DNA from 3 places in the Pseudomonas sp. PLMAX genome. Region 3 is predicted to be linked to each of the others. Evidence: predicted binding sites of a transcription regulator. Region 3 holds the regulator's gene; each other region holds the start of a gene.

Region 1 (7,459 bases), 2.7 Mb from region 3:
GAGGGCGGCTTTCAGGCGTCCGACTTTTTTCGCGGTGTCGTTGATCAGCAGGATACGCAACATGTTCGCAGTCTCCTGTTCAGCGGCTGGCGAGAAGGGGCGAGCTGTCGCTCAAGGCGTTCAGCTTGAAGCCGCGGGCATAACCGGCCGGGTCCGAACCGTCCCAGACCTTGCCGTCGATCAACTGGCTGCTGCGCATCTCGTTGCCCGGGGCGGCGACACCGACGGCGCTGGCGGCTTCACGGTATAAGCCTAGTTGTTGCACCTGGCGGGCTACGGCGAGGTAATCGGGGTCGTCGCGCAACAGGCCCCAGCGACGAAACTGGGTCATGAACCACATGCCATCGGACAGGTACGGCAGGTTGACTTCCCCCTGCCCATGGAAGCGCAGGGCGTGCGGGTCTTGCCATTGATTGCCCAGGCCGTCGGCGTAGTCGCCCAGCAACCGCGGTTCGATGCACGCCAGCGGCGCATCGAGGTACTGCGGTGCGCTGAGTAATTGCGCGGTACTGCGGCGATTTTCGCTGCTGTCGTCGATGAAGCGGCTGGCTTCGAGAATCGCCATCACCAACGCGCGGGCAGTGTTGGGGTATTGCTCGACAAAGGCGCGTGTACAGCCGAGGACTTTTTCCGGGTGGTCGGGCCAGATGGCCTGGGACGTGGCCAGGGTAAACCCGAGGTCCTGTTTCACTGCGCTGTCGGCCCAGGGCTCGCCGACGCAAAAGCCGTCGATGCGCCCGGCCTGCAGGTGCGCGACCATTTGCGGTGGCGGCACCACCACGCTGTCGACGTCGTGCAGCGGATGAATGCCCTGGCTCGCCAGCCAGTAGTACAACCACATGGCATGGGTGCCGGTGGGAAAGGTCTGGGCGAAGGTCAGTTTTGGGCGACTTTGGTGCACGTGCCGGTCCAATGCTTCAGGACTGGTCACGCCGGCGGCCTGCAGGCCGTGGGAGAGATTGATGCTCTGGCCGTTCTGGTTCAGGCCCATGAGCACCGCCATGTCGGTGGGGGCCACGCCGCCGATGCCCAGGTGCACGGCATAGATCAAGCCGTACAGGCTGTGGGCGGCATCGAGTTCGCCGCTGACCAGTTTGTCCCGCAGGTTGGCCCAGGACGACTGGCGCTTGAGGTTCAAGGTCAGTCCATAGGGCTGGGCGAAGCCCTGGGTGGCGGCGACCACCACCGAAGCGCAGTCGCTCAGGGCCATGAAGCCGAGGTTGATTTCGCTCTTTTCCGGAGCGTCGCTGCCATTGACCCAGGCCAGGGGGCCGAATGAGGGTTCGTTCATCGATTTCGCACCTTCCAAAAAAAACGTCGTCCCGGACCCCGCAAGAGCAGGGCCGGCTGACGACGCCATTGTCCTGGCACGCATTCCGCCGTTGGCCTGCGTGCTGATGCCTGTGCTGGTGCAAGGCATATGCCATCGCCCGCTGATTTTGTCGCGCGCCTCGCTTGCGACCCCGATGCGCGGGTATAATCGCCGCCTCATTTCGCCGCCAATCGAGTCAAATCCGCCCATGTACACCCTGGCCCGTCAGCTGTTGTTCAAACTTTCCCCGGAAACCTCCCACGATCTGTCCCTGGACCTGATCGGCGCGGGCGGGCGTCTGGGGCTCAACGGTTTGCTGTGCAAGGCCCCGGCAAGATTGCCGGTGAACGTCATGGGCCTGGAGTTCCCGAACCCGGTGGGCCTGGCCGCCGGTCTCGATAAGAACGGCGCCGCCATCGACGGTTTTGCACAATTGGGTTTTGGTTTCGTCGAAATCGGCACCATTACCCCGCGTCCGCAACCGGGCAATCCGAAACCGCGGTTGTTCCGTCTGCCGGAGGCCGAGGCGATCATCAACCGCATGGGCTTCAACAACCTGGGCGTCGATCACCTGCTGGCCCGCGTGGCGGCCGCCAAATACAAGGGCGTGCTGGGCATCAATATCGGCAAGAACTTCGACACTCCGGTCGAGCGTGCGGTCGACGACTACCTGATCTGCCTGGACAAGGTCTATGCCCATGCCAGCTATGTGACGGTCAACGTCAGCTCGCCCAATACCCCGGGCCTGCGCAGCCTGCAGTTCGGTGACTCGCTCAAGCAGCTGCTGGCGGACCTCGCCACCCGTCGGGCCGAACTGGCGCTGCGCCATGGCAAACACGTGCCGCTGGCGATCAAGATCGCCCCGGACATGACCGACGAAGAAACCGCGCAGGTTGCGCAAGCGTTGATCGAAACCGGGATGGACGCGGTCATCGCCACCAACACCACCCTGAGTCGCGTGGGCGTCGAAGGCATGGAACACGGTGACGAGGCGGGCGGTCTGTCCGGCGCACCGGTGCGTGACAAGAGCACGAACACCGTGAAGGTGCTGGCTTCGGAGTTGGGTGGGCGCTTGCCGATCATTGCAGCGGGCGGTATCACCGAAGGCAAACACGCAGCGGAGAAAATCACCGCGGGTGCGAGCCTGGTGCAGATCTACTCGGGCTTCATCTACAAGGGCCCGGCGCTCATCCGCGAGTCGGTAGACGCCATCGCTGCCCTGAGATAACCCGGTCCCTGTAGGAGCTGCCGCAGGCTGCGATCTTTTGATCTTGACCTTAAAAAAGCAAGATCAAAAGATCGCAGCCTTCGGCAGCTCCTACAAGGGCATTGCGAGCAGACATAAAAAAGGGCCCCTTCTAAGGAGCCCCTGGGCCGTAGCCCGCCGTCCGGATGGGACGTGCGTGGTTAATTCGCTACAAATCAGATTGTGTGTCGGAGTGTGTGCCCTGTGTTAGCCGACGGCGTGAAGTTCGTTGAGTCTGTGGATTCCCGCAGTGCCGGTCATACCGTCCCAGTTGTCGCCGCGTCCTTCTCGCCAGCCGTTAATCCAGGCTTGGCGTACCGACGGTAGAGTAAATGGGCAAAGCTCACGGGATTTACCACCAACGCCATATTGATATCCGCGCAAAAATGCTCTTTCCAACGGATCACGCTTAAGTCTTCTCATAGGGTGTTGCCCTCACTTGTTGACTGTATGTATCGCGTTGACCTCAATCGAGGTCTGGCAGAAAAAACCTGCCGTTGGGGCTCGTTGCCGGCGTGACGAGCCAAGGTGTTGACGTCATTGCGGCGCCAACCTGTGTTGAGTTCTAACCAATGCGTCACATCGAGGGAATGATCGTTTTGTCATAAGGACGTAACCGTTAATGTGCTATGGCACTAAGTAACATGATGTTTGTGGCGTCTTTATTGATCAAACCCCGGTATGATCGGCCCTGCGTTGGATGATCAGGTTAATCCTTTGCTGAGAATGCCTCCCGTTGCCGGGACGGACTATTCGACGAAGGGTCGACTTATGTCATTTTGTTGCATCAACCTTTTTATCTGTCCTTGCATCTAAGCTCATTTAACCCGGGCAGCAAGGGTGGAATGGCACACCCTCGTGCCACGCGGGCGCTCTTCGAGAAAAGCGCCTGATTGAAAACCGGGCCGGCAATGCGTTGCCGGTCCACTCAGCAAAGGCTCCGAATTCCCATGTCCGATCGTTTCGAACTCTTCCTCACTTGCCCTAAAGGCCTTGAAGGCCTGCTCATCGAGGAAGCCGTCGGGCTTGGCCTTGAGGAAGCGCGTGAGCACACTTCTGCCGTGCGTGGCATGGCCACCATGGAAACCGCTTATCGCCTGTGCCTGTGGTCGCGCCTGGCCAACCGGGTGCTGCTGGTCCTCAAGCGTTTCCCGATGAAAGACGCCGAAGACCTCTACCACGGCGTGCTGGACATCGAGTGGCAGGACCACATGCTCAATGACGGTACCCTGGCCGTCGAATTCAGCGGTCACGGCTCAGGCATCGACAACACCCACTTCGGCGCCTTGAAGGTCAAGGACGCCATCGTCGACAAACTGCGCACCCCGCAGGGCGACCGTCCATCCATCGACAAGCTCAACCCGGACCTGCGCATCCATCTGCGCCTGGATCGCGGTGAAGCGATCCTCTCGCTCGACCTTTCCGGCCACAGCCTGCACCAGCGCGGCTATCGCCTGCAGCAAGGTGCGGCACCGCTGAAGGAAAACCTCGCGGCGGCGATCCTGATCCGTTCCGGCTGGCCGCGTATTGCCGCTGAAGGCGGCGCCCTGGCTGACCCGATGTGCGGTGTCGGCACCTTCCTGGTCGAAGCGGCGATGATCGCTGCCGACATCGCACCGAACCTGCGCCGCGAGCAATGGGGTTTCACCGCCTGGCTCGGCCACGTGCCGGCACTGTGGAAAAAGCTCCATGAAGAAGCCAGTGAACGTGCGGCGGCCGGCCTGGCCAAGCCACCGTTGTGGATTCGCGGTTATGAAGCCGACCCGCGCCTGATTCAACCGGGTCGCAACAACGTCGAGCGTGCCGGCCTGAGCGAGTGGATCAAGATCTACCAGGGCGAAGTTGCGACCTTCGAGCCGCGTCCGGACCAGAACCAGAAAGGCCTGGTGATCTGCAACCCACCGTACGGCGAGCGCCTGGGCGACGAGGCGAGCCTGCTCTACCTCTACCAGAACCTCGGCGAACGCCTGCGTCAGGCGTGCCTGAACTGGGAAGCGGCGGTGTTCACCGGCGCCCCGGACCTGGGCAAGCGCATGGGCATCCGCAGCCACAAGCAGTATTCGTTCTGGAACGGCGCCTTGCCGTGCAAGCTGTTGCTGATCAAGGTATTGCCGGATCAATTCGTCACCGGCGAACGTCGTACCCCGGAACAGCGTCAGGCTGAGCGTGAGCAGGCGGCCTACGACCAGGCGCCGAGCGAGCCGCAAGAGCGCCAGTACAACAAGAACGGCAACCCGATCAAACCGACGCCGGCACCGGCGCCGGTGATCGAGCAGCCGCGCCTGAGCGAAGGCGGGCAGATGTTTGCCAACCGCCTGCAGAAAAACCTCAAGGCGCTGGGCAAGTGGGTCAAGCGTGAAGGCATCGACTGCTATCGCGTCTACGATGCCGACATGCCGGAATACTCCATGGCCATCGACCTGTACCACGACTGGGTCCACGTCCAGGAATACGCCGCGCCGAAATCCATTGATCCGGAGAAGGCCTCGGCGCGCATGTTCGACGCCCTGGCGGCGATCCCGCAGGCCCTGAACGTCGACAAGAGCCGCGTGGTGGTCAAGCGCCGCGAGCGTCAGAGCGGTACCAAGCAGTACGAGCGCCAGGCCGCCCAGGGCAAGTTCGTCGAGGTCAACGAAGGCGGGGTGAAGCTGCTGGTCAACCTCACCGATTACCTCGATACCGGGTTGTTCCTCGACCACCGGCCGATGCGCATGCGCATCCAGAAAGAGGCCGCCGGCAAGCGCTTCCTCAACCTGTATTGCTACACGGCCACCGCCAGTGTCCATGCGGCCAAGGGCGGCGCGCGCAGTACCACCAGCGTCGACTTGTCGAAAACCTACCTGGACTGGGCGCGTCGCAACCTGTCGCTGAACGGTTTCTCCGACAAGAACCGCCTGGAGCAGAGTGACGTGATGGTCTGGCTGGAAGCCTGCCGTGAAGAGTACGACCTGATCTTCATCGACCCGCCGACTTTCTCCAACTCCAAGCGCATGGAAGGGATCTTCGACGTGCAGCGTGACCAGGTGCAACTGATCGACCTGGCCATGGCGCGCCTGGCACCGGGTGGAGTGCTGTATTTCTCCAACAACTTCCGCAAGTTCGAGCTCGAGCCTAACCTCAGCGAGCGCTACGCGATCGAAGAGATCACCGCCCAGACCATCGACGCGGATTTTTCCCGTAACACCAAGATCCACCGCGCCTGGAAAATCACTGCCCGTTGATGGGGTGAATGGCACTGTAGGCGCCGGCTTGGCGAAGGCGATTTCAGGATCGCCTTCGCCGACAAGCCGGCGCCTACGGTACTGGTCAAATTAGTGGCTAATAGCTATAACTCAACTCATGGCCAATGGGCTTTCCCGCACCTGGCGTTTTGAGTTGCGTCTATGTCGTTGCACGCCGTGCGCCCCAAGATCCTGGGTTTTATCAGCGAAGATGTCTCGGCCGGGCTGGTCGCGCTCATGGTCTTGCTTATCGGCGGGACTCTCACGGCATTGCTCGCCTGGTCGACGCTGAACCTGTTTCACCATCAATTGCGCCAGCGCTTCCAGTTGCTGGCCAGCGAACGCTACAGCCGTATCGAAGAACGCTTCCAGGATCAGGAACAGCGCCTCGATGGCCTGCGCCGGTTCTTTGCCAACTCCGATGCGGTCTCCCGCGCGGAATTCGACGGCTACACCCAACCTCTGCTGCACCGGACCCAGGCGTACTCGTTTGCCGAACGGATCACTCGCGACCAGCGACCAGCCTTCGAGCGCCGGGCGCGCGAGGAGGGCTTGGGCGAGTTCACGCTGCGCGAACTGAATGCCGACGGCCAGTTGCAAGTGGCCGGCGAGCGGGATGAGTACGTAGCGGTGTTGTATAGCCAGACACAGAGCAAACTCGGTGCGCCACTGGGCTATGACTTGCTGGCGCAGCCCTTGCGTCGCGCTGTGCTGGAACGGGCCGGGCAGCGCCGGGGCATGGCCGTGTCGCAACCGCTGCACCTGGTCAATATCGAGCCGGCTTATGCGCGAGGCGTACTCTTGGTTGCCCCGGTCATGCTGCGCAGTAGCGCCGCCGACGCAACGGGCAAGCCGTTCGGTTATGTCATGGCAGTGATCAGCATGCGCCAGTTGCTGGCGGACGGTCTGCCGGAGGCGGACCGTGATTATCTCTCGGTGCGCATTCTCGACCTGTCCACCGATGAGCAGCATGAGGTGTTGTTTCAATCGCCCAATGCGCCCGCGCTCAGTGACCTGTCCGCGTCTCGCCTGTTACGTCTGGCCGACCATGATTATCAGGTCGACATCCAGCCCAGCGAGGCTTTCCTGCGGGCCAATCACTCTTCGGTGACCACGCTGATGGTGCTCGGTGGCTTGCTCAGCGTGTTGCTCAGCGCATTGCTCTATGTGCTGGTCAGTCAGCGGCAACGGGCGCTGAAAATGGTCGAGCAAAGGACCGAGGAGCTGCGCGCCCGCGAACAGGAGCTGCGCGGCACCCATGGCCAGTTACGCGGGGTGCTGGATGCCGCGACCCAGGTCGCGATCATCGCCACGGACCTGCGCGGGGTGATCAGTACCTTCAACGCCGGCGCCGAGCACATGCTCGGTTATACCGTCGCCGAAGTGGTCGGGCGCATGACCCTGGAAAACCTGCACTTGCCCCGGGAGCTCGCGGTACGTTCGGCAGAATTGAGTGCCTGTTACGGCAAGCCGGTACCGGCCTGTCATGCGATGCTGGTCGAGGGGCGCGTCGAGGGCGGCCATGAGGCGCGGGAGTGGACGCTGGTGCGTGGCGATGGCAGCCATCTGATCGTCAACATGCTGGCCACGCCGGTGTTCGATGAGCAGGGCCTGTGGGTTGGGCACCTGGCGATCTGCATCGACATCACCGAACGCAAGCGCGTGCATGAGGCCCTGGCC
Region 2 (7,459 bases), 2.6 Mb from region 3:
CATCAAGCCTGACGACCACCTGCAAGCCGTGGCGCTGGACGGCTTTGCCGCCGAACTGGCGGCCGCCCCGCTGCTCAACACCCAGGGCGCGCGTGCCTGGCTGGCGATCGAAGACCCCGCCAAGCCATGGCCACCGCTGGCGGAAGGCAAGCACAGCGCCGGGCCGTTTTACCTGGTCTGGACCGATCCGCGGGCAGGCAACATCAGCCCGGAACAATGGCCGTTCGAGGTCGCCAGCATCAAGCGCATGGCCCCCGTGGCCGAGCGCTTCCCTGCCCTGCTGCCGGATCCTGCGCTGAAGGCCGATGACCCGGTGAACCAGGGTTTTGCGCTGTTCCAGAAAAACTGCCTGGCGTGCCATCGCTTGAATGGCGCCGGGGATGCGCAGTTCGGCCCGGACCTGAATATTCCCTTCAACCCCACCGAGTATTTCGGCGCGGATTTCCTCAAGCGCTATATCCGCGACCCGCAGAGTTTGCGCCAATGGCCCCAGGCGAAGATGCCGGGGTTCTCGGCCGAGGTGTTGCCGGATGAGGATCTGGGGATGCTGGTGGGGTATTTGCAGCATATGGTCGGGCGCAAGGTAAAACCCTGAACACCTTGTAGGAGCCCGGCTTGCCGGCGAAGGCGTCCGATAGACTGGCGCAATGTTCAAGGACGCCTTCGCCGGCAAGCCGGGCTCCTACAGGAGAAGGCGGCCGATAGTCTGGCGCAATGTTCAAGGACGCCTTCGCCGGCAAGCCGGGCTCCTACAGGAGAAGGCGGCCGATAGTCTGGTGCAATGTTCAAGGACGCCTTCGCCGGCAAGCCGGGCTCCTACAGGAGAAGGCGGCCGATAGTCTGGCGCAATGTTCAAGGACGCCTTCGCTGTAGGAGCTGGCTTGCCAGCGAAGGCGCCCGGAAGACTAGTGCAATGTTTAAGGACGCCTTCGCCGGCAAGCCGGGCTCCTACAGGAGAAGGCGGCCGATAGTCTGGCGCAATGTTCAAGGACGCCTTCGTTGTAGGAGCTGGCTTGCCAGCGAAGGCGCCCGGAAGACCAGTGCAATGTTCAAGGACGCCTTCGCCGGCAAGCCGGGCTCCTACAGGGTGTGCAGCTGATTACTGTTGTTGCACCGAGATGACCGGTGCGGGCATCGGGGATACAAACACCTTCGCATGCATCTGCTCACACCCACCCCCGCGGCGCATGCCGCGCACCGGGCAGGCGTCCAGGTAATCCAGGCCCACCGCCAGTTTCAGGTGCCGCTCCGGTCGCGCCAGTTCATTGGTCACGTCGAAGCTGTACCAGGCGTCATCCAGCCAGGCTTCGGCCCAGGCATGGCTGGCCAGGTGTTCGCTGTTTTCGCTGTACAGGTACCCCGACACATAACGCGACGGGATGCCCAGGCTGCGCGCGCAGGCGAGGAATGCGTGGGTGTGGTCCTGGCACACGCCTGAACGCCCGGCGAAAGCCTGCGCGGCGCTGGTGTCCACTTCGGTGGAGCCCGGTGTGTAGGTCATGTGCTGGTTCAGGCCGTGCATCAAGTCGATCAGCGCCGTACGATCGCGGCGCTGCTTGCATGCCTTGTCGGCGAAGGCGCGCAGTGCCTGGTCGGCCTCGGTCAGCCGGGTGAAACGCAGGAACGGCAAGGCCGACTGGCTCTCGTGCTCAGCCTCGCGCAGCTCGTCGATGTCGACCTGGCCACGGGCGCCGATGATGATCGCCTCGTGGGGCTCGTCCATGGTCAGCACATGCAGGATGTTGCCGAACGGATCAAGTTGCGCGCGCACTGGCCGCGGCAGATCCAGCTGCCAGCTCAGCACGTGCTGGCGCTCGCTGTCGTGGGGGGTCAGCCGCAGGTACTGGATGCTCGCCCGCACCTGATCCTCGTAGTGATAGGTGGTCTCGTGGCTTATGGAAAGTCTCATGCAGCCTCCAGGTAGGAACTGTGAATGGCATTGCCCAGCTGGCGCACCAGCGGGATGAACTCGGTGAGCCAGGCATGCAGGCCTTCGTCGAGAATTTCGCTGATGCCGGTGTAGCGCAATCGCGCATCGATCTCCGCCGCCAGGCGCTGTGCCGGGCGGCCGTTGGCCCCCGGAAGCTGGGCGAGGATCTGGTCTATTTCTTCGGTGCAGGCGCGCAAAGAGCGCGGCACATCGGCGCGCAGCAGCAGCAACTCGGCCACATGCCGCGCACCGGGTGCGTCACGGTAGATCTCTGTGTAGGCCTCGAAAGACGACAAGGCCCGCAACAAGGCGCTCCACTGGTAGTAGGCGTGGGCCGTGCCGTCGCTGACCGCTTCGGCCTGGTCGCCGGCCATTTCATAGCGGGCATCGAGCAGGCGCAGGGTGTTGTCGGCGCGTTCGATGAACGTCCCCAGGCGAATGAAGCGGAACGCGTCATTGCGCATGATGGTGCCGTAGGACGCACCACGGAACAGGTGGGAACGCTCCTTGATCCACTCGCAGAAACGGCTCATGCCGTAGCGGCTCAGGCCCTGTTGGGCAATGCCGCGAATCTCCAGCCAGGTGGCGTTGATGTTTTCCCACATGTCGGCGGTGATGCGCCCACGCACCGCATGGGCACTGGCCCGTGCGGCGCCAAGGCAGCTGTAGATGCTCGCCGGGTTCTCCGCGTCCAGGGCAAAGAAATGCAACAGCCGTTCGGCATGCAGCGCGCCGTGGCGTTCGAGGTAATCATCCAGGGTGCCGGTGATCAGCAGCGGCATGGCCAGTTCGTGCAGGCCGTCGCCGCGGCCATCCTGCGGCATCAGCGACAGCGAATAACTGATGTCGAGCATCCGTGCGAGGTTTTCCGCCCGCTCCAGGTAACGCGACATCCAATACAAATCCGAGGCAGTTCTACTTAACATGTCAGGCTTCCTTCATTCCTCGACCACCCAGGTGTCCTTGGTTCCGCCGCCCTGGGAGGAGTTCACCACCAGGGAGCCTTCGCGCAGGGCGACACGGGTCAAACCGCCGGGTACGACCCGGGTTTCGCGGCCAGACAATACAAACGGACGCAGGTCGATGTGGCGTGGTGCGATGCCGCTTTCGACAAAGGTCGGACAGGTCGACAAAGACAGCGTCGGCTGCGCGATGTAGGCATGGGGCTTGGCGATGATGCGCGCGCGGAAGGCTTCGATTTCCGCTGCGGTGGCCGCCGGCCCCACCAGCATTCCGTAGCCGCCGGAGCCCTGGGTCTCCTTGACCACCAGCTCTGGAAGATTGGCCAGAACGTGGGAAAGTTCAGATGGATTACGACACTGCCACGTGGGCACGTTCTTCAGGATCGGTTCTTCGTCCAGATAGAAACGGATCATGTCGGTGACGAACGGATACACCGATTTGTCGTCCGCCACCCCGGTACCGATGGCGTTCGCCAACACGACATTGCCGGAACGATAGGACGACAACAGCCCCGGCACGCCCAGCATCGAGTCGGGATTGAACGCCAGCGGGTCGAGGAACGCATCGTCGAGTCGGCGGTAGATCACGTCGACGGCTTTCGGTCCGTCGGTGGTGCGCATGAACACCTTGTCGTCACGCACGAACAGATCCGCGCCCTCCACCAGCTCGACGCCCATTTCCCGCGCCAGGAACGCATGCTCGAAGAATGCGCTGTTGAAGCGCCCCGGTGTCAGCACCACGACACTCGGGTTATCGATCGGGCTGGAGCTTTTCAGGGTGTCGAGCAACAGGTTCGGGTAATGGTCGATCGGGGCGATGCGCTGGGCCGCAAACAGCTCGGGGAACAGGCGCATCATCATCTTGCGGTCTTCGAGCATGTAGCTGACGCCGCTGGGTGTACGCAGGTTGTCTTCGAGCACGTAGTAGGTGCCGTCACCGTCGCGCACCAGGTCGACGCCGGAAATGTGCGAATAGATATCCCGGTGCAGGTCGAGCCCCTGCATAGCCAACTGGTATTGCTCGTTGGCCAGCACCTGCTCGGCGGGAATGATCCCGGCCTTGATGATGCGTTGCTCGTGGTAGAGGTCGGCGAGGAACATGTTCAGCGCCTTGACCCGCTGGATGCAGCCGCGCTCGACCACCCGCCATTCACTGGCGGGGATGCTGCGCGGGATGGTGTCGAAGGGAATCAGGCGCTCTGTCCCCTGCTCATCACCGTAGAGCGTGAAGGTAATCCCGGCGCGATGAAACAACAGATCGGCCTCGCGTCGCCGTTGTGCCAGAAGCTCGTCAGGCGTTTCGGCCAGCCAACGGGCAAACTCCCGATAATGCGGGCGGACCTGGCCGCCGGCATCGTACATTTCATCAAAATAGGTGCGGATCATGCCGTACTCCTTGTCACCCGGACATCCAGGCCTTCGCAAGGCCCGTGCCATCGGCAGAAACGCTTAGATTTCAATCGGTTGGATATTCACTACGCGAGCACCGCACCAATCCTGTGCGGCAAATGCCCCAACCTGACTGCCCCCGCTTCATTGCAAGGCGTTGTTGTCGCCCATCACTAGCATATTCTGTAGGAGCCGGCTTGCCGGCGAAGGCGTCATTAGGTCATGCGGCGTTCTTCGGGGACGCCTTCGCCGGCAAGCCGGGCTCCTGCAAAACCGTGTGGAATTTCCATCGGCACAAACGAAAACGGCCAACCCGAAGGTCAGCCGTCATTGCCGAGTGTCACTGTTCATAAGATTATGCGAGTCGCCCTCGTACCTCCTGTTTCACACCCCAGCCTTCGATGATACCGCCCAGAGGCTCTACCACTGCCTCGAAACCCTGTTCGAAATCGCCGATGTCGTCGTAGGTCGCATACATGACCTTGCACAACTCCAGCGCCCAAGCGCCATCGTCGCGCACACTGACTTGCGCATCCAGGGATTCACCACGGTGGAAATGTCCTGCCGCCCTGCGTGCCCGCTCCTCGTCCGGGAAAATGGCGTAGAACTCGATGGGATGGAACCGGGAAAAGTCGAAACCGCCTTCTTTCATGCGGCGCAGCACACTGCTGCTGATGTCTTCTTGATAGGCTGTGCTCATGAAACGTCCTCCTCAAACTGATGGATAGACTTTCCGTACTCCCTGGGTGCGCGACCCAGAGGGTACGCACGAATCGACAACCAGATGTCGATGGGAAACAAGCATGGAGCTGACAAGACCAGACCTTAGCGATCCATTCGCTGATCTCGATTGCAGAGTAGCCCCAAGATAGAGGCGCTGCCAAGGCCTGGTTTTACAGCAGTCAAGGACAAGAAGTGGTTCAGATGGGGGTAATGCTGCGGATTTCGATACTGTTCTGGGTTTTCAGGTTTTTTACGCCTGCATCGCTGGTTCGCCCCTCCAGATCATTCAGATCCAGTTCGGCGGCCACAGGAAGGAGCCGTTCCTTGATGAGTCTGGCGGCCTGCTCGTGATTCGGGCACTCGTCGCACTCGAAGACTTCGTCGATTACTTCACCATGATCATCCACGAAAGTGACTTTCCACTTTTGCATCGGTGCCTCCTCGATAAAACCCATGAATGGGCCTACATCTATCTCGACCTTGGACGCCGGGCAAATGTTCCGGCGAGTGTTCTTTCGTCAGACGCGTACATTTCCTCGCGGCCCTGCGATGGCCCAGATGATCAGGCCCAGAACCGGCAGCAACAGGATCAACAGCACCCAGAAGATCTTCATCCCGGTCTCGGCGCCGCTTTTGAGCACGTTGATGATTGCCCAGATGTCCAAGGCAAGAATGATCAGGCCAACCAGGCTATTGAACGTGGAACCCATGATGACGCTCCCGAAGAGTGGTATGCCCTCATAGGATAGACGGCCCTGACCAGGGTTCCTTTTTTTTGACAGCTTTACCGATTCAGACGTGGATCGCCACTTTCAAGGCTTCCAGCGAGGGGGTGGCGGCGATGCCGACTTCGGCGCACAGCTCCAGTACCCGTGGCACGGCATTGCCGTAGACCAGGACCACTTGCAGTTCATCATCCAGCAACTGGCTGAAGTTCATCAGCGTGTAACCGCCGTTTTCCTTGTTCAGGCTGCTCATCTGCACCTGGATGCGATTGAGCGCGGTCAGGGCTTCGGTCTTGGCCAGCTGCTTGGGTTTGAGATTGAACTCCACCCCCGGGCCGAACGAGGCAACGATCTGGGCAAACAGGTCCATGTAGGTGTCGGCCTGGAACAGCACGGTCTCGGGCAGGCTGCCAACGACCACCCACTCACCCAGCGGGATCGGGAAAGTGTCGTCGTAGTTGATGTCCGGGTTGGCGCTCAGGAAAGCCGCTGGATCAGCGTAGGCCTGGGCCGCTTCGTCAGCGACTTTCTCGATTTCGTCATCGCCCATGCACCCGGAGCTGATGTTGCTGATGAGTTCGATGAGTGCGGCTTTCATGGGGGCGGATCCTGTAGCAAGTAATTTTCTGGGCGCGAAGGATAGCGCATTACGCCCGGCGATGGCGGCGAGCAAACATTGCTCGTGATCTTGACCCACATCAAGCGATCAGCCTACGAGTAGCGGCACAATAATGGCACCTTGCCAAAACTGTTTCCGCTATCAGAGAAGACCTCCATGGGTGCCTGGCTTAGCAACATCTCGTTGAAGTACAAATTCTGGGCGGTCAATGCGGTCGCCTTCGTCACCACGCTCCTGCTGGTGTTTTATGCCGTGCACCTCGAGCAACAGGCCCGCAGCCATGCCGCCCAGGCATCGGCCCAGGCTCAGGCGCGACTGCTCGCAGACTGGCCTGCCGGGCAGCCGCTGCCCAAGGCAGAGCATCTGCTGACTTTCGATCAGGGCCAGGCACCGATGCTCAACGGCCAGCCGCTGCAGGCACTGGCCGATGCCAACGGTTGGGTCGAGCTCAATGCGCTGCCGTATGTCGGTGACAACCTGCCGATCGGCGCCGAAGTCTTCACCCGCGAGGATGGCCAGCGGGTCGCGCTGATTGCCCATGGCCCAAGCCTGGCCCAGGTGTTTGGCGAGCGTTTCGCCAACTATGCGGTGGCGGTGTTCATCCTGATGCTGGCGATGCTTGGCGCCTCACAGTTGTTGATCCGTTTTTTGCTCAGCCAGCTCAATACCTTGAAGGACGTGATGCTGCACGTCGAAAAAACCGGCGACCTGTCGGCCCGCGTCCCGCTGACCTGCAGCGACGAAGTCGGGCAGATGGCCAACGCTTTCAACGCCATGCAGGCCGGTTACCAACGCGTGGTCGGCACCGTCGCCAGCACGGTCCGGCAACTGGACGACGGTGCCGCACGCCTGGCCTCGAGCATGAATGAAGTGCGTCACGGCATGCTGGGCCAGCAGAGCGAAACCGATCAGGCGGCGACGGCCATCAATGAAATGACCGCCACCGTCTATCACATCGCCCAGCACGCCGGTGCCACCCGCGACCTGTCGCAATCGGCCGACACCCTGGCCGGCAGCGGCCAGGAAGTGGTGATGCGCGTGCAGCGATCGATTGCCGGGCTGTCGACCGGGGTGCAGCAGACCGCCGAGATGATCCAGCGCCTGGCCGAGG
Region 3 (7,459 bases):
TGCCGGTGCGCATGAGCCAGGTGCTCAAGGGTTGGGCGCAACAGCTCAAGGCCAACATCGGCCATTTGCAAGGCCTTCAGCCAAGCCTGCAATCCCTGGCCCAGGGCGGTACGGCAGTGGGCACCGGGGTCAATGCGCATCCCGAATTCGCGGCGCGCTTCAGCCAACAACTGAGCAAGCTGACCCAGGTGCAATTTACGCCGGGCGTGGATCTGTTTGCCTTGATCGGCTCCCAGGACACCGCCGTTGCCGTTTCCGGCCAGCTCAAGGCGACCGCGGTGTCGCTGATGAAAATCGCCAACGACCTGCGCTGGATGAACTCCGGTCCTCTGGCTGGCCTGGGTGAGATAGAGCTCGAAGCCTTGCAACCGGGGTCTTCGATCATGCCCGGCAAGGTCAACCCGGTGATCCCGGAGGCCACCGCCATGGTCGCCGCCCAGGTAATCGGCAACGACACGGCGATCACCATCGCCGGTCAGTCGGGCAATTTCGAGCTCAACGTGATGCTGCCCATCGTCGCCCAGAACCTGCTGGGCAGCATCGAATTGCTGGCCAACTCCAGCCGTCTGCTGGGGGAAAAGGCCATTGCCAGCTTCAAGGTCAACGAAGACCGGATCAAGCAAGCGCTCTCGCGCAACCCGATCCTGGTGACGGCACTCAACCCGATCATTGGCTACCAGAAAGCCGCTGAAATCGCCAAGAAGGCCTATCAGCAGGGCCGCCCGGTGATCGATGTCGCACTTGAGCACACCGAACTTCCGCGTAGCCAGCTGGAAGCGTTGCTCAACCCGGAAAAACTCACCGCTGGCGGCGTGTAACCGCCACCACCGCTTTGGAGGCTCACCATGGAACACTGGAAACGCACGATCGAAAGGGCAAATCGCTGTTTCATGTTGGGCGAGCTGGTCGATGCCCGCGAGGCTTACTTGCAGGCATTGGCCCTGGCCCAGGTGCTGTTCGAGCGCTGGGCAAATGCCGATGAAGCGGTGGCGGCCTGCGTGATCTCCCATCACAACCTGGCGGACCTGCATTTGCGCCTGAACCAGCCGGAGGAGAGCGCCGAGTACCTGTGCGCCATCCACCAGCGCCTGCTACAGACCGTGCAGGACCCGCGACTGACGCCAGCGCTGCGTGAAGCGGCGCTGCGCCAGAGCAACAAGACCTACGTCGAACTGCTGAATTTCATCAGCGAGCACGGTGAATATCCACGCACCCATCGGTTGCTGCACATCGAGACTGCCTCACCGTCGCATCGCCCTGCGCCTCACCATCATGGAGTCCACTGAACATGGCTTTTACCCTGCCTGCCTTGCCGTATGCCTACGACGCCCTGGAACCGCACATCGATGCGCAGACCATGGAGATCCACTACACCAAACACCACCAGACCTATATCAACAACCTCAACGCTGCGGTCGAGGGCACCGAGTTCGCCGAGTGGCCAGTGGAAAAGCTGGTGGCCGCCGTGCAGCAACTGCCGGAGAAGCTCCGTGCGGCGGTGATCAACCAGGGCGGCGGCCACGCCAACCATTCATTGTTCTGGGAAGTCATGGCGCCGCACGGCGGCGGCAAGCCTGAAGGCGCGCTGGCCAAGGCGATCGATGAGCAGCTGGGTGGCCTCGACAGTTTCAAGGACGCTTTCACCAAGGCGGCGTTGACTCGTTTCGGCAGTGGCTGGGCGTGGCTGAGCGTAACCCCACAAAAGACCCTGGTCGTGGAAAGCAGCGGCAACCAGGACAGCCCGTTGATGAACGGCAATACGCCGATCCTCGGCCTGGATGTGTGGGAACACGCCTATTACCTGCGGTATCAGAACCGCCGTCCGGAATACATCAGCGCGTTCTACAACGTGATCAATTGGCCGGAAGTTGCGGCGCGCTATCAAGCGGCACTGGCCTGAGTCCTTTATAAAAACAACCCAAGGCTGATTATGGGCACTGAAACGCTGGCGATCGGAAGTGGACGAATGTTTCGTTACGCATTCGGATCGCTGTTACTGCTGGCGGGCATGAGCTTGCTGGTTGCACATGGGCTGGCCTGGCTGGACCTTGAACCGCGGCTGTCGCGGGCGTTGCAGGGCGGTGCGATCTGCGCCCTGGGCACGGCGCTCGGGGCTGTGCCGGTGCTGGTGATCCGGCGCATGCCCCAGGCACTCAGCGATTCGCTGCTGGGCTTTGGTGCTGGCGTCATGCTCGCGGCGACAGCGTTTTCGCTGATCATGCCGGGCATTGCCGCGGCAGAAAACCTGGGCATGAGTCCGTGGGCCGCCAGCGGCCTGATGTGTCTTGGCATCCTGCTCGGCGCCTTCGGTCTGTTCCTGGTGGATTGCCAGGTCTCGGGTGCTTCACCGCAAATGCTCGTCGGCACCGTGGAGCATCCGGTCATTGCGCCACGGATCTGGCTGTTCGTGTTTGCCATCATTGCCCATAACATCCCCGAAGGCATGGCGGTCGGCGTGTCGGCCGGTGGCGGCATGCCTGACGCCGACAGCCTGGCGATGGGCATCGCCTTGCAGGATGTGCCGGAGGGGTTGGTGATCGCATTGGTCCTGGCCGGGGCAGGGATGTCGCGTTTCAAGGCCTTCCTGATCGGTGCGGCGTCAGGGTTGGTGGAGCCAGTGTTCGCGCTGTTGTGCGCATGGCTGGTGAGCCTGGCCGAACTGTTGTTGCCTTTGGGGTTGGCGCTGGCAGCGGGGGCGATGCTGTTGGTGGTCACCCACGAAGTGATTCCCGAGTCGCGCCGCAATGGTCACGACAAATTGGCAAGCCTTGGGCTGCTGATCGGGTTTTGCCTGATGATGGTGATGGATACGGCGTTGGCCTAAAAAGATCGCAGCCTGCGGCAGCTCCTACAGGTAAACACGATCCCATGTAGGAGCTGCCGCAGGCTGCGATCTTTTGATCTTGACCTTTATTCGCCTTCGTCGAAGTAGTTGTTGATCAACTTCACCAGCGCATCCAGCGCTTCCTGTTCCTGCTCGCCTTCCGTGCTCAGGTAAATCCTGGTGCCCTTGCCGGCGGCCAGCATCATCATCGCCATGATGCTTTTACCGTCGACGGTGGTCTCTGGCGTGCGTCCTACCCTGATCGTGCAATCCTTGAATTGACCGGCGATTCCAACGAATTTTGCCGAAGCGCGGGCATGCAGGCCCAGCTTGTTGATGATTTCGATTTCCAGAGCAGGCATCGCGGTGTGAATCCTTTAGCTGAGGTCGCGGTGGCGAACCTGGACGTTCTTCAGGGATTGCTGCAGGACCTGGCCAAGACGTTCAGTCAGGTAGACGGAGCGGTGATGGCCGCCGGTGCAGCCAATGGCAATAGTGACATAGGCGCGGTTGCTGGCGGCAAAACGTGGCAGCCATTTGAGCAGGTACGTAGAAATGTCCTGGAACATCTCCTCGACATCGGGTTGCGCCGCCAGGTAATCGGCCACCGGTTGGTCGAGCCCGGACTGCTCGCGCAGTTCCGGCTTCCAGTAAGGATTGGGCAGGCAGCGCACATCGAATACCAGATCGGCGTCGACCGGCATGCCACGCTTGAACCCGAACGACTCGACGAGGAATGCCGTACCGGGTTCCGGCTGGTTCAGCAGGCGCAGCTTGATGGTATCGCGCAGTTGATACAGGTTCAGGCTGGTGGTGTTGAGCTTGAGGTCGGCCAGGTCGGCAATCGGCCCGAGCAGGGTGGTCTCGTCGTTGATCGCCTCGGCCAGTGAGCGGTTGGCATTGCTCAGCGGGTGACGGCGGCGGGTTTCCGAGAAACGCTTCAGCAGGGTTTCCTCGTCGGCATCCAGGTACAGGACATCGCACTGGATGTGGCGGCTGCGCACTTCGGCCAGCAGCTCGGGGAAACGCGACAGGTGACTTGGCAGGTTGCGCGCATCGATGGATACGGCAACCAGCGGTTGCGCCAGCTCGGTGTGAATCAGCGCGCGCTCGGCCAGTTCGGGCAGCAAACCGGCAGGCAGGTTGTCGATGCAGTAGTAGCCGTTGTCCTCGAGGACGTCGAGGGCGGTACTTTTACCTGAGCCGGAACGACCGCTGACGATGATCAAGCGCATGATTAGTGACCGTTTTGCTCGTCCAGGACAACCTGATACAAGGCTTCATTGCTCGCGGCACTGCGCAGTTTTTCGCGCACTTCCTTGCGGTCGAGCATGCTGGCGATCTGGCGCAAAAGCTCCAGGTGCGCATCGGTAGCGGCTTCCGGGACCAGTAGCACGAACAACAGGTCAACCGGGGCGCCATCGATGGCGTCGAAATCGATAGGGGCGTCGAGGTGCATCAAGGCGCTGATGGGCGATGTGCAGCCCTTCAGGCGACAGTGGGGAATGGCGATGCCGTTGCCAAAACCGGTCGAACCGAGTTTTTCACGGGCAATCAAAGCCTCGAAGACATCTTGCATCTCCAGATCCGGCACTTCCCGGGCGATCAGGTTGGCAATTTGCTCGAGGGCTTTCTTTTTACTGCCGCCCGGCACGTTCACCAGGGAACGGCCGGGGGTCAGGATGCTTTCAAGTCGGATCATGGGTTGGGAGTGTTAACGACCCGTAGCGCCCTGGAGGAGGCTCTGGGTCTTTTCCTTATGCTTTTTGAGTTGTTTATCCAGCTTGTCGGTCAGTAAGTCGATAGCTGCGTACATATCAGTATGTTCCGCGTTTGCGACGACCTCATTGCCGGGAATATGCAGCGTGGCTTCGATTTTTTGCTTCAGCTTTTCGACGCACATCGTGACTTGCACGTTGGTGATCTTGTCGAAATGTCGCTCCAATCGTTCGAGTTTTTCGCCGATGTAGGTGCGAAGAGGTTCGGTCACTTCCAGTTGGTGTCCACTGATGTTGACTTGCATACAGCTTCTCCTTCGTTGCCAGTGCATAAAGCGGCAGATCCAGATGATCTGCCACTGGAACGCTGTGGCGTGGCCCTACATCAACCGCTTGCGTTCGCTCGAAGGCGCGATCCCGAGGGATTCGCGGTACTTGGCGACGGTGCGGCGAGCCACCTGAATGCCTTGTGCCTCCAGTAAACCAGCGATCTTGCTGTCACTCAACGGCTTTTTCTGATTTTCCGCCGCCACCAGTTTTTTGATGATCGCGCGAATCGCCGTGGACGAGCATTCTCCGCCCTCGGAGGTGCTGACGTGACTGGAGAAAAAGTATTTCAGTTCATAGATGCCCCGAGGGGTATGCATGAATTTCTGCGTGGTCACCCGCGAAATCGTCGACTCGTGCATGCCGACCGCTTCGGCGATGTCATGCAGCACCAGCGGTTTCATGGCCTCGTCGCCGTACTCCAGGAAGCCGCGCTGATGCTCGACAATCTGCGTGGCCACTTTCATCAGGGTTTCGTTGCGGCTCTGCAGGCTCTTGATGAACCAGCGGGCTTCCTGCAGCTGATTGCGCATGAAGGTGTTGTCGGCGCTGGTGTCGGCACGGCGCACGAAGCCTGCGTACTGGGCGTTGACCCGCAGGCGCGGCACCGACTCCTGGTTCAACTCCACCAACCAGCGCTCGTTGTCCTTGCGCACGATCACGTCGGGTACCACGTATTCGGCTTCGGTCGACTCGATTTGCGAGCCAGGGCGCGGGTTGAGGCTCTGCACGAGTTCGATCACCTGGCGCAGTTCGTCTTCCTTGAGCTTCATGCGGCGCATCAGCTGGCTGTAGTCGCGGCTGCCGAGCAAGTCGATGTAGTCGGTGACCAGGCGCTTGGCCTCGGCCAGCCAAGGCGTCTTGGCGGGTAGCTGGCGCAATTGCAGCAGCAGGCATTCGCCCAGGTTGCGGGCAGCGATGCCGGCGGGTTCGAATTGCTGGATGCGGTGCAGGACGGCTTCGATTTCGTCCAGTTCGATGTCCAGTTCCGGATCGAAGGCTTCGAGGATCTCCTCCAGCGTCTCGTCCAGATAACCCTGGTTGTTGATGCAGTCGATCAGGGTCACGGCGATCAGGCGATCGGTGTCGGACATCGGTGCCAGGTTCAATTGCCACAGCAGGTGGCTTTGCAGGCTCTCGCCCGCCGATGTGCGGGTGGTGAAATCCCACTCGTCGTCATCGTTGCTCGGCAGGCTGCTGGCACTGGTCTGGTACACGTCTTCCCAGGCGGTGTCGACCGGCAGTTCGTTAGGAATTCGCTCGTTCCAGTCGCCTTCCTCGAGGTTATCGACCGTCGGGGCGGTTTCCTGGTAAGAGGGTTCCTGGATGTCGGTACTGGGCTTGTGTTCGGCGTTGTCGGCCAGCGGGTCGGAATTGTCGAAGTCGTCGCCTTCTTCCTGGCGCTCGAGCATCGGGTTGGACTCCAGGGCCTCCTGGATTTCCTGTTGCAGGTCCAGGGTCGACAATTGGAGCAGGCGGATGGCCTGTTGCAGCTGCGGTGTCATCGTCAGCTGCTGGCCCATTCTCAAGACTAGCGATGGTTTCATGGCAGGGGCTTAACACCTTATTCGCCGGCGCACATGCGCCATCCACTACAGGGCGCCGGAGCGCCAAACATAAGCAAATTATATGCCCGAAACCGCGGCGTTTGCCTAGAGCGCTGTAACAATAAAAAAAGGTTGATTTTTTATTGCGCCGAGCGCTCGGTCGACCCGCCGGACACCTCGACGCTTACAGACGGAATTCGTGCCCCAGGTACACTTCCTTGACCAGGTCATTGGCCAGGATGGTTTCAGCGTCACCTTCGGCGATCAGTTGGCCATCGTTGACGATATAGGCGGTTTCGCAGATATCCAGGGTTTCACGGACGTTGTGGTCGGTGATCAGTACGCCGATGCCCTTGGCCTTGAGGTGATGGATGATCTGCTTGATGTCGCCCACCGAAATCGGGTCGACGCCGGCGAACGGTTCGTCGAGCAGGATGAATTTCGGGTTGGTGGCCAGTGCCCGGGCGATTTCCACGCGGCGGCGCTCGCCGCCGGACAGGCTCATGCCGAGGTTGTCGCGGATGTGGCTGATGTGGAATTCCTGCAGCAGGCTTTCCAGTTCCTTGCGGCGACCGGCCTTGTCGAGTTCCTTGCGGGTCTCGAGGATGGCCATGATGTTGTCGGCCACCGACAGTTTGCGGAAGATCGACGCTTCCTGTGGCAGATAGCCGATGCCCGCCTTGGCGCGACCGTGCATCGGCTGGTGGCTGACGTCGAGGTCATCAATCAGCACGCGGCCCTGATCGGCCTGTACCAGGCCGACGATCATGTAGAAGCAGGTGGTCTTGCCGGCGCCGTTGGGGCCGAGCAGGCCGACGATCTGGCCGCTGTCGATGGACAGGCTGACGTCACGCACGACCTGGCGGCTCTTGTAGCTCTTGGCCAGGTGCTGGGCTTTCAGAGTTGCCATTACGGGGCCTTTTGCTCGTCGGTTTTCTTTTTCGGCTGGATCACCATGTCGATGCGCGGACGCGACTCGGTCACCTTGCTGCCTGTGGCGCGACCGGCGCTGGCCAGTTTCTTCTCGGTGTCATAGACGATTT

The links. The regulator sigma-54, encoded in region 3, starts transcription at its own class of promoters, with help from an activator protein. The targets are predictions, from matches to a motif close to ANTGGCATNNANNTTGCTNT.
Region 1: DKB71_RS24600 (CmpA/NrtA family ABC transporter substrate-binding protein) is a predicted target of sigma-54. The motif match lies at 1,409-1,428, and genes of this name have one in related genera.
Region 2: DKB71_RS24915 (circularly permuted type 2 ATP-grasp protein) is a predicted target of sigma-54. The motif match lies at 4,311-4,330, and genes of this name have one in related genera.

The regions. Positions count from the first base shown of each region.
Region 1 is NZ_CP064949.1:5,433,530-5,440,988, reverse strand. It holds gene DKB71_RS24605 (ANTAR domain-containing response regulator) at 1-63, opposite strand, end outside; gene DKB71_RS24600 (CmpA/NrtA family ABC transporter substrate-binding protein) at 80-1,291, opposite strand; gene DKB71_RS24595 (quinone-dependent dihydroorotate dehydrogenase) at 1,521-2,540, shown strand; gene rmf (ribosome modulation factor) at 2,766-2,981, opposite strand; gene rlmKL (bifunctional 23S rRNA (guanine(2069)-N(7))-methyltransferase RlmK/23S rRNA (guanine(2445)-N(2))-methyltransferase RlmL) at 3,509-5,779, shown strand; gene DKB71_RS24580 (diguanylate cyclase) at 5,942-7,459, shown strand, end outside.
Region 2 is NZ_CP064949.1:5,499,128-5,506,586, forward strand. It holds gene DKB71_RS24900 (c-type cytochrome) at 1-595, shown strand, start outside; gene DKB71_RS24905 (transglutaminase domain-containing protein) at 1,100-1,909, opposite strand; gene DKB71_RS24910 (alpha-E domain-containing protein) at 1,906-2,856, opposite strand; gene DKB71_RS24915 (circularly permuted type 2 ATP-grasp protein) at 2,869-4,278, opposite strand; gene DKB71_RS24920 (ribonuclease E inhibitor RraB) at 4,637-4,981, opposite strand; gene DKB71_RS24925 (hypothetical protein) at 5,202-5,435, opposite strand; gene DKB71_RS24930 (PLDc N-terminal domain-containing protein) at 5,523-5,714, opposite strand; gene DKB71_RS24935 (hypothetical protein) at 5,797-6,327, opposite strand; gene DKB71_RS24940 (methyl-accepting chemotaxis protein) at 6,505-7,459, shown strand, end outside.
Region 3 is NZ_CP064949.1:1,054,691-1,062,149, forward strand. It holds gene DKB71_RS04670 (class II fumarate hydratase) at 1-818, shown strand, start outside; gene DKB71_RS04675 (hypothetical protein) at 846-1,286, shown strand; gene DKB71_RS04680 (superoxide dismutase) at 1,289-1,900, shown strand; gene DKB71_RS04685 (ZIP family metal transporter) at 1,931-2,824, shown strand; gene DKB71_RS04690 (HPr family phosphocarrier protein) at 2,911-3,186, opposite strand; gene rapZ (RNase adapter RapZ) at 3,202-4,059, opposite strand; gene ptsN (PTS IIA-like nitrogen regulatory protein PtsN) at 4,062-4,526, opposite strand; gene hpf (ribosome hibernation-promoting factor, HPF/YfiA family) at 4,539-4,847, opposite strand; gene DKB71_RS04710 (RNA polymerase factor sigma-54) at 4,923-6,416, opposite strand; gene lptB (LPS export ABC transporter ATP-binding protein) at 6,601-7,326, opposite strand; gene lptA (lipopolysaccharide transport periplasmic protein LptA) at 7,326-7,459, opposite strand, start outside.